Regions from separate parts of the Nocardia sp. GP40 genome, predicted to be linked through region 1. Evidence: riboswitches for the same ligand, from Rfam matches in the RefSeq annotation. Region 1 holds a riboswitch; the other holds the start of a gene.
The links. A riboswitch is a leader RNA that binds a small molecule or an ion and turns the genes downstream of it on or off. The one in region 1 is predicted to bind S-adenosylmethionine.

Region 1 (4,184 bases):
CCTGCTCGACGAGGATCCGGTGTTGCTGCTGGTGTCCGGTGAGCACCAGGTCGACCTGGAGCGCACCGGCGAGCGGCTGCAGGGTACGCTCACCCGCGCCCCGGCCGAGGTCGTGCGCGCGGTCACCGGGCAGCCGATCGGCGGGGTCGCGCCCGTCGGGCATCCGACCAACCTGTCGACGTATGTGGACAACGCGCTCTCGCGCCACCGCGAGCTGTGGGCGGCCGGTGGGCATCCCAATACTTTGTTCCGGACCTCGTTTTCCGAGCTCGTGCGGATCACCGCGGGCCTGGCGATCGACGTGGACTGATCGGTGAGTGGCATATGCCGGAATACCCGCCGGGCCCGCGACGTAGGTTGGGACTGTGAGTGAGCTAGATCTGAGCGGTATCACCGCGGCGGAGTTCCGCGCCGCCATGCGGCACTACCCCGCCGGGGTGACGATCGTCACGCTCGAGCAGGACGGCCGGCCCATCGGATTCACGGCCACCTCGTTCGCCTCACTCTCGGCCGAGCCCCCGCTGATCTCGTTCAATATCGCCGAGACCTCGTCGAGCATCGAGGCCATGCTGTCCGCCCGGTCGCTGGTCGTGCACTTCCTGGGCGAGCACCAACTGCATCTGGCACAACGGTTTTCGCGCAGCGCGGAGGAACGGTTCAGCGACTCCGCGCTGTGGACGACGCTGGAGACCGGCGAGCCGGTGCTGCACAGCACCCCGCTCTGGGTGCGCGCGTCGGTGCACCAGCTGCTCCCGATCGGCGATCACACCCTGGTCATCGGCCTGGTCACCCGCGTGCACGACAACACCGACGACGCGCCCATCGCGACGCCGCTGCTGTACTACAACGGGTCCTATCACCGCCCCCGCGGACTGGAGTGATTCACCCGGCGGACGCGATGGTCCCGATACCGAGTGCCGCCAGTATCCCGGCGCTGATCTGCTCCAGCCGATCTCGTACGCGTGGGCGCCGCAGCAGGGCCACCGCGCCGGCGGCGGCCAGGGCCACGATCACCATTTCCGTTGCGGCGATGCTCGATTCGATCGCACCGAGGGTCAGCGTGCCGGTGAAGGTGACGTGGGTCAGGAACTGCGGGAGCACGGCGAGATAGAACAGGCCCACCTTCGGATTGAAGAGGCAGGAGACCAGCCCTGCGGTGAATGCCGAACGCGCAGAAGCGGTTCCGCGCGCGGAAATCGCCTCGAGGGCCGGCTCAAGCGCCGAATCGGTAAGCAGCTCTTCTGTTTTCCCTGCCCTCGTCCGGCGATGCTCGCGCAATGTCCGAATTCCCAAGTACAGCAGGTAGATTCCTCCGATCACCTTGAGAATTCGGTAGGCCGTCGCGGACTGCTCCAACAGCGTGGCGACCCCGGCGGCGACCACAACCGCCCAGGCGATGCCGCCCAGCGCCGACCCGAGCGACGCCGCGATCGCCGGTCGTCGTCCGGCCATGGCGTAGCGCAGGACCAGGAACGTATCGGGCCCCGGGGTGATGGCCAGCAACAGGCACAGGCCGACGAAGCCGAGTAGCAGGGAAGGACTCACCGGACTACGTAACCGCAGTTCATGGCGGATGGCAAGGGAATATGACGCGGCCGGGAGTTGACAACGGCGGGCGGCGTCTGCCAGTCTCGGGACAGGTCATGAGTACCAGCGTCAAGCCCCGGCTAGCTGGTCGGCAACCCTCCTCCGCGGCGGGGTGCTCCGGGTGACGACCGGGCCGTAGCCCGACCGGGCACGGCAAGCGCGGACTCCGTTCACCTTTCCCGGGGTCCCCTTGGTCCCGAAGGGATTTGTGTGATGACTGCTGTACTCACGTCCAGCTGTGCCCCGATCGCCCGCGTTTCCGGATGCGATCTGCAAGTTCCCTTGGTACAGGGCGGAACTCGCGAATATGCCAACTTCGACTACGCCGCCAGCGCGCCGGCCCTGGCCCAGGTCGCCGACCGGGTGAGCGAGCTGCTGCCGTACTACGCCAGCGTGCACCGCGGCGCCGGATACGCCTCGCGCATCTCCACCGACTGCTACGAGAATTCCCGCACCGCGGTGGCCCGCTTTCTGCACTGCGCCGACGACCAGGTGGTCGTCTTCACCCGCAACACCACCGATTCGCTGAACCTGCTGGCCTCCTGCGTGCCCGGCGACACCGTGGTGCTCGACATCGAACATCACGCCAACTTCCTGCCCTGGACCCGGCACGGCCGCCGCGTCGTCCCGGCCGCGGACACCGTCGTGGAGACCATTCGCCGGGTCGTCGCCGAGCTGTGCACCAAACCCGCTGCGCTGCTTGCCGTTACCGGCGCCTCGAACGTGACCGGCGAGGTGCTGCCGCTGCGTCGGCTGGCCGATATCGCGCACCAGTGCGGCGCACGGATCCTGGTCGACGCCGCGCAGCTGGCGCCGCATCGCCGAATCGACCTGTGCGCCACCGGAATCGACTATCTCGCATTTTCCGGCCACAAGCTGTACGCGCCGTTCGGCGCGGGCGTGCTGGTGGGCCGGCGCGACTGGCTCGATGCCGCCGACCCGTATCTGGCCGGGGGCGGAGCGGTGCGCGAGGTGACCACGACCGGCGCCGAATGGGCGCCCGCGCCGCAGCGTCACGAGGCCGGATCGCCGAACGTGCTGGGAGTCGCCGCCCTGGCCGCGGCCTGCGACGCACTCGGCGCGATCGAGGAGCGCACCGCCGTCGAACACGAGCGCGCGCTGGCCGATCGGCTACGCGCCGGCCTGAATGCCATTGCGGGAGTGAACTTCCTGCGCATCTGGCCCGACAGCGAGGACAGCGTCGGCATCGTCGCGTTCACCCTCGACGGATTCGAGCCCGGACGCGTCGCGGCGCATCTGTCGGCCGAGCACGGGATCGGTGTGCGCGACGGCCGCTTCTGCGCACACCCGCTGCTGGCCCGCCTCGGAGTCGACGGCGCGCTCCGAGCCAGCATCGGCCTGGGCACCTCCGCCGCGGACGTGGACCGCCTGATCGAGGCCGTCGCGACCCTGGTCGAGCAGGGCCCCGCCTGGAATTACGCCTACACCGAGGGCCAGTGGAACCCGGTACCGGAGACCCGCCCGGGCCTGGCCGCTGCGGCCGCGGCAGGCGCGGCGCCCTGCACCTTCTGACCGCCTGCCAGCGGCGGAATTGGCGCGGTCCGCGGGGTTCCGGTCCCGATTGCGCATGCTCGCCGCGCCGGGGCGGAACAGGCGCGATCCGCGGCGGGTTCCGGTCACGATTGCGATGCTCGCCGCGCCCGGCGGATCGGCGGTGAGCTCCGGTGGGCGCGGCACGAGGCACCTGGCCGCCAGCTCCTCGACCTGCGGGTCGTCCTCGGTGAGCGCGTCGAGCGCCTCGAGATCGGACTCGACCGCGAGTTCCGAAGTGCCCGAGCCTGTTACGGCACGAGATACCGGGCGGCCAGTTCCTCCACGAGCGGATCGTCCTCGGTGACCGCGTCGAGCGCCTCGAGATCGGACTCGACCGCGATCTGCCGGGGATCGTCCCACTCGGGATCCGGGGTGCCGTCCTCGGTCAGCTGGCGCAGCAGCTTCTCGCGGATTCGAGCCTTCAGGGAATCGGCCATAGTCCCAGCATGCCGGACCGTGCGGCCGGATCCCACTGCAGCAAATACGCCGTCGTCCTAGACCGGCGCCAGCCAGGCGCCCCAGGGGGTGTTGCGCAGCACCGTGAACGCCGCGAGCAGCGTCAGCACGATCGCCAGCGTGGTGCGGCTCATCGTGAACGAACGTCCCGGACGACCACGCCAGCGGCGCACCATCCAATCGCCCCACCACAGCGTGAATCCCAGGATCAGCGGCAGCAGAAAGACATTGCTGTGCACCGCGTCCAGGATCCGGCCCTCGGTCAGATTGTGCATCGCCCGCAGCCCCCCGCACCCCGGACACCACCACCCGGTCAACGCATAGAACGGGCAGACCCCGTAGGAACCCTGCACATGCGGATCGTGGAAATGCACCAGCACCGCCGCCGCAAACCCGACACCCCCGACCAGCGCCGGCGCGCCGAGTGCCCGCCAGCCGGATGCCTTGTCTACGGTGCCGACCACAGTCGGCGGACCGCCCACCCGGTCTCGCCGCGATTCACCCGCCCGAAGTTCACCGGTCTCGGCTACGCGATATGCACTCGGCCCTACCGCAGAATGTCCGCCCGTCCCGGCCGCCCGATGCCC
Region 2 (4,184 bases), on a different contig from region 1:
GATAGCCGGTGCTCAGGCCTTGTGCGGCTCGCTGGCGCGCAGCATGTCCTCGCGCTCGACGACCTTGACGCGCTCGCGGCCCTGCGGCTCGCCCAGGGCGCGCTCGTGGGCGTCGAGGCGGTACCAGCCGGCCCACGTGGTGAACGGAATTCCCTTGTCCTCCAGGAACTTCGTTACCGCGTCGAGCTCGGGCTCGGCCGCGGGGGTGAACGCGGCGGCGTCGTCGAGCAGGCAGGCGATGGTTTCGTTGGCGTCGCCCTTGGTGTGGCCGATCAGGCCGACCGGGCCGCGCTTGATCCAGCCGGTGACGTAGGTGGCGGGCAGATAGCGCGCGGCACCGTCGGCATCCTCGTCGATCAGCACCCGCCCGGCCTCGTTGGGCACGGTGCCGGCCTGGTCGTCGAAGGGCAGCTGGGGGATGTTCTGTGACAGGTAGCCCACGGCCCGGTAGACGGCCTGAACATCCCAGTCGCGGAACTCGCCCGTGCCCTTGACGTTGCCGGTGCCGTCGAGCTGGGTGCGTTCGGTGCGCAGGCCCACGACCTTGCCGTCCTCACCGACGATCTCGGCCGGGTTCTCGAAGAAGTGCAGGTACAGCTTGTGCGGGCGGTTGCCGACGTCGCGGATGGCCCACTGCTCGATGGTGTTGCAGACCATGTCGACCTGCTTGGAGTGGCGGCGCGCGGCCTCGGAGCCCTCGTCGTAGTCGATGTCCTCGGGATCGACGATGACCTCGATATTGGGCGAGTGGTCGAGCTCGCGCAGCTCGAGCGGGGTGAACTTGGCCTGGGCGGGACCGCGGCGGCCGAACACGTGCACCTCGAGCGCCTTGTTGGCCTCGAGGCCCTCGTAGACGTTCGGCGGGATCTCCGTCGGCAGCAACTCGTCACCGGTCTTGGCCAGCACGCGGGCCACGTCCAGGGCGACGTTGCCGACGCCCAGCACGGCGACCTTCTCGGCCTCGAGGGGCCAGGTGCGGGGAACGTCCGGGTGGCCGTCGTACCAGGAGACGAAGTCGGCGGCACCGTAGCTGCCGTCCAGGTCGATGCCCGGGACGCCGAGCGCGCGGTCGGCGTTGGCGCCGGTGGAGAAGATCACCGCGTCGTAGAAGCGGTGCAGATCGGCCAGGGTGATGTCGGTGCCGTAGTCGATATTGCCCAGCAGGCGCACCTGGGGCTTGTCCAGAACCTTGTGCAGCGCGGTGATGATGCCCTTGATCCGCGGGTGGTCGGGCGCCACGCCGTAGCGGATCAGCCCGAACGGCGCGGGCATGCGCTCGTACAGATCGATGGAGACCTCGGCATCGGACTTCATCAGCGCGTCGGCGGCGTAGATACCGGCCGGTCCGGCGCCCACGATCGCGATGCGCAGTGGGCGGGTTCCTGCACTTGTTTCCGTCATTCTGATGCGCACCCTCTGGTCGAGAACTCTGTCGTCACTGTCATTCTTAGCCGTCGCTCTTAGCTTAGGCTAAGTTGACGCTGGGTCCGGGATACACCCGACGATCCTTCATACCGTTCGATGCTGCAACGTTGCCGCTCGGGGGGATTCGGTTCGTCCCGGCCGGGACCGGGCTCGGCGGTGATTCTATCGGTGTCGGCTATGGCCGGTTGTCGCGGCATCGCGCGAACGAGCCGGGGTCCGTTCTCCGGGCCCGCCCGCCACCAGGGATGATCGGTGCATGAGTGACGCGGAGACCACCGGCGAGCCGACCCCGATCGACCAGGGGGAGCCGGTCCGCTCGCTGGTGCCGTTCCTGGCCGCCGCGGTGCTCGCGGTGCTGGTCATCGTGGGTATCGTGATCGCCGCGCTGCTGCACCCCGCTGAGAAGAATCTCACAGATGCCGATCGCATCGCGAACGCGGTGCATGCCTTCGTCGACGCACAGCGCGGCACCGATGCGGCGAAGCGGGCCGGGACCGAGTGCCCCGGATTCGAGCAGGCGCGTTCGCCGCTGGGTCCCGATGCGGCCGGAAAGGACATCGCGATCGATGGCCTGAAGGATCCCCACGTCGACGGCAACCGCGCGACGGTGACCGTGAGCAGCAAGGTCGACGGGAAATCGGCCACCTCGGTCTGGAATCTGACCCGGCCGCAGGGCACCTGGCTCGTCTGCGATCGGCCGTGAACGAGGGTTTGACAGGTGGCCCCATGGCCAGGCAATCTCGATCGAAGGTCATGAGTGCCAGCGATAGGCCCCGGCTCGCTGGCCGGCAACCCTCCTCCGCGGTGGGGTGCTCCGGGTGACGACCTGGCACGCGCCCAGCTCCGGGTGCGGCAAGTGCGGATTCGCGAGGAGGTTCTGTGACTTACGCAGGTGACATCACGCCCCAGCAGGCGTGGGATTTGTTGTGCGACAACCCCGATGCGGTGTTGGTGGATGTGCGCACCGAGGCCGAGTGGCGGTTCGTCGGCGTGCCCGACACCAGCGCCATCGACCGGCCCACGGCGCTGATCGAATGGGTCGACGGCACCGGCGCACCCAACGGCGAATTCACCGACCAGCTGAAGCAGGCGCTGGCCGGGCGCGCGGCGGACAGCGACGCGCCGGTGATTTTCCTGTGCCGGTCCGGGCAGCGCTCCATCGGCGCGGCGATCGCCTCGACCGCGGCCGGATACGCCCCCTCCTACAACGTGCTCGAGGGCTTCGAGGGCCCGCTCGACGCGAACGGGCATCGCGGCGGCGCCGGCTGGCGCGCCCTGGGGCTGGCCTGGAGGCAGTCGTGATCACCGGTGGTGCGTTCGACAAGCCGCTGCCCGAGGGCGTGGGCCCGGCGACCCAGGCTGTGCGCGGCGGGCTGCGGCGGTCCGGATTCGAGGAGAACGCCGAGGCGCTGTACCTGACCTCCGGCTTCGTCTACGCCAGCGCGGAGGCGGCCGAGGCGTCGTTCACCGGCGAGATCGAGCACTTCGTGTACTCGCGCTACGGCAATCCGACCGTGGCCATGTTCGAGGAGCGGATGCGCCTGATCGAGGGCGCCGAGGCGTGTTTCGCGACCGCGAGCGGCATGTCCGCGGTCTTCACCGCCCTCGCCGCGCTGCTGGGCAACGGCGATCGGCTGGTCGCCGCGCGCAGCCTGTTCGGTTCGTGCTTCGTGGTGTGCAACGAGATCCTGCCGCGCTGGGGCGTGGAAACGGTCTTCGTCGACGGCGAGGATCTGTCCCAGTGGGAGGCGGCGCTGTCGAAGCCGACCCAGGCGGTCTTCTTCGAGACCCCGTCGAACCCGATGCAGACCCTGGTGGACGTGCGCCGGGTGTGCGAGCTGGCCCACGCCGCCGGCGCGAAGGTGGTGCTGGACAACGTCTTCGCCACGCCGCTGCTGCAGCGCAGCCTGAATCTGGGCGCGGATGTCGTGGTGTATTCGGGCACCAAGCACATCGACGGCCAGGGCCGGGTGCTGGGCGGGGCGATCCTGGGCTCGCAGGAGTACATCGACGGCCCGGTGAAGAACCTGATGCGGCACACCGGCCCGGCGCTGAGCCCCTTCAATGCGTGGACGCTGCTCAAGGGCCTGGAGACGATGCCGCTGCGGGTGCGGCACTCGGTGCAGTCCGCGCTGAAGATCGCCGAATTCCTGGAGCAGCAGCCCGCGGTGGCGTGGGTGAAATACCCCTTCCTGCCCTCGCATCCGCAGTACGAGCTGGCCCGGCAGCAGATGGACGGCGGCGGCACCGTCATCACCTTCGAGCTGGCCTCGGGGCCGGAGGAGGGGAAGAAGCGCGCCTTCGAGGTGCTGAACCGGCTGCGCATCATCGACATCTCCAACAACCTGGGCGATGCGAAGACGCTGATCACCCACCCGGCCACCACCACGCACCGCGCGATGGGGCCGGAAGGCCGTGCGGCCGTGGGTATCACCGACGGCGTGCTGCGCATATCGATCGGCCTGGAGGACGTGCAGGACCTGCTGAACGATCTGGATCAGGCGCTCGGCTGAGGCATTCCGACGATTCACAACCCTTGTCGCCGAACGGTTTCGGCGATGAGGGTTGTTTCGTCTCCGCGTCTGCATCGCCGGCCTCGCGGTTCCGGCGATGAATTTGTGCCCGCTGTTCCGTCCTACCTGCGTCCGGTGAATGTGCGGGCCGACGAGGTGGGAAGGATCCTCACATGCGGATCAGGGCGCGCTTGTGCATGAGTGCCGACGGCTACATCACGACGCCGAACGGGTGGCCTCCCCAAG

Region 2: another riboswitch for S-adenosylmethionine. It lies ahead of ABH933_RS08775 (rhodanese-like domain-containing protein); the one in region 1 lies ahead of ABH933_RS36295 (aminotransferase class V-fold PLP-dependent enzyme).

What each region holds. Positions count from the first base shown of each region.
Region 1 covers NZ_JBNPVW010000016.1:18,158-22,341, reverse strand. Annotated here, with positions in the region: gene ABH933_RS36310 (YbaK/EbsC family protein) at 1-310, shown strand, start outside; gene ABH933_RS36305 (flavin reductase family protein) at 417-881, shown strand; gene ABH933_RS36300 (LysE family translocator) at 883-1,545, opposite strand; SAM riboswitch class IV at 1,640-1,753, shown strand; gene ABH933_RS36295 (aminotransferase class V-fold PLP-dependent enzyme) at 1,801-3,120, shown strand; gene ABH933_RS36290 (hypothetical protein) at 3,390-3,578, opposite strand; gene ABH933_RS36285 (DUF2752 domain-containing protein) at 3,636-4,184, opposite strand, start outside.
Region 2 covers NZ_JBNPVW010000002.1:902,300-906,483, forward strand. Annotated here, with positions in the region: gene ABH933_RS08765 (FAD-dependent oxidoreductase) at 13-1,401, opposite strand; gene ABH933_RS08770 (hypothetical protein) at 1,682-2,128, shown strand; SAM riboswitch class IV at 2,175-2,290, shown strand; gene ABH933_RS08775 (rhodanese-like domain-containing protein) at 2,305-2,727, shown strand; gene ABH933_RS08780 (O-succinylhomoserine sulfhydrylase) at 2,724-3,938, shown strand; gene ABH933_RS08785 (dihydrofolate reductase family protein) at 4,112-4,184, shown strand, end outside.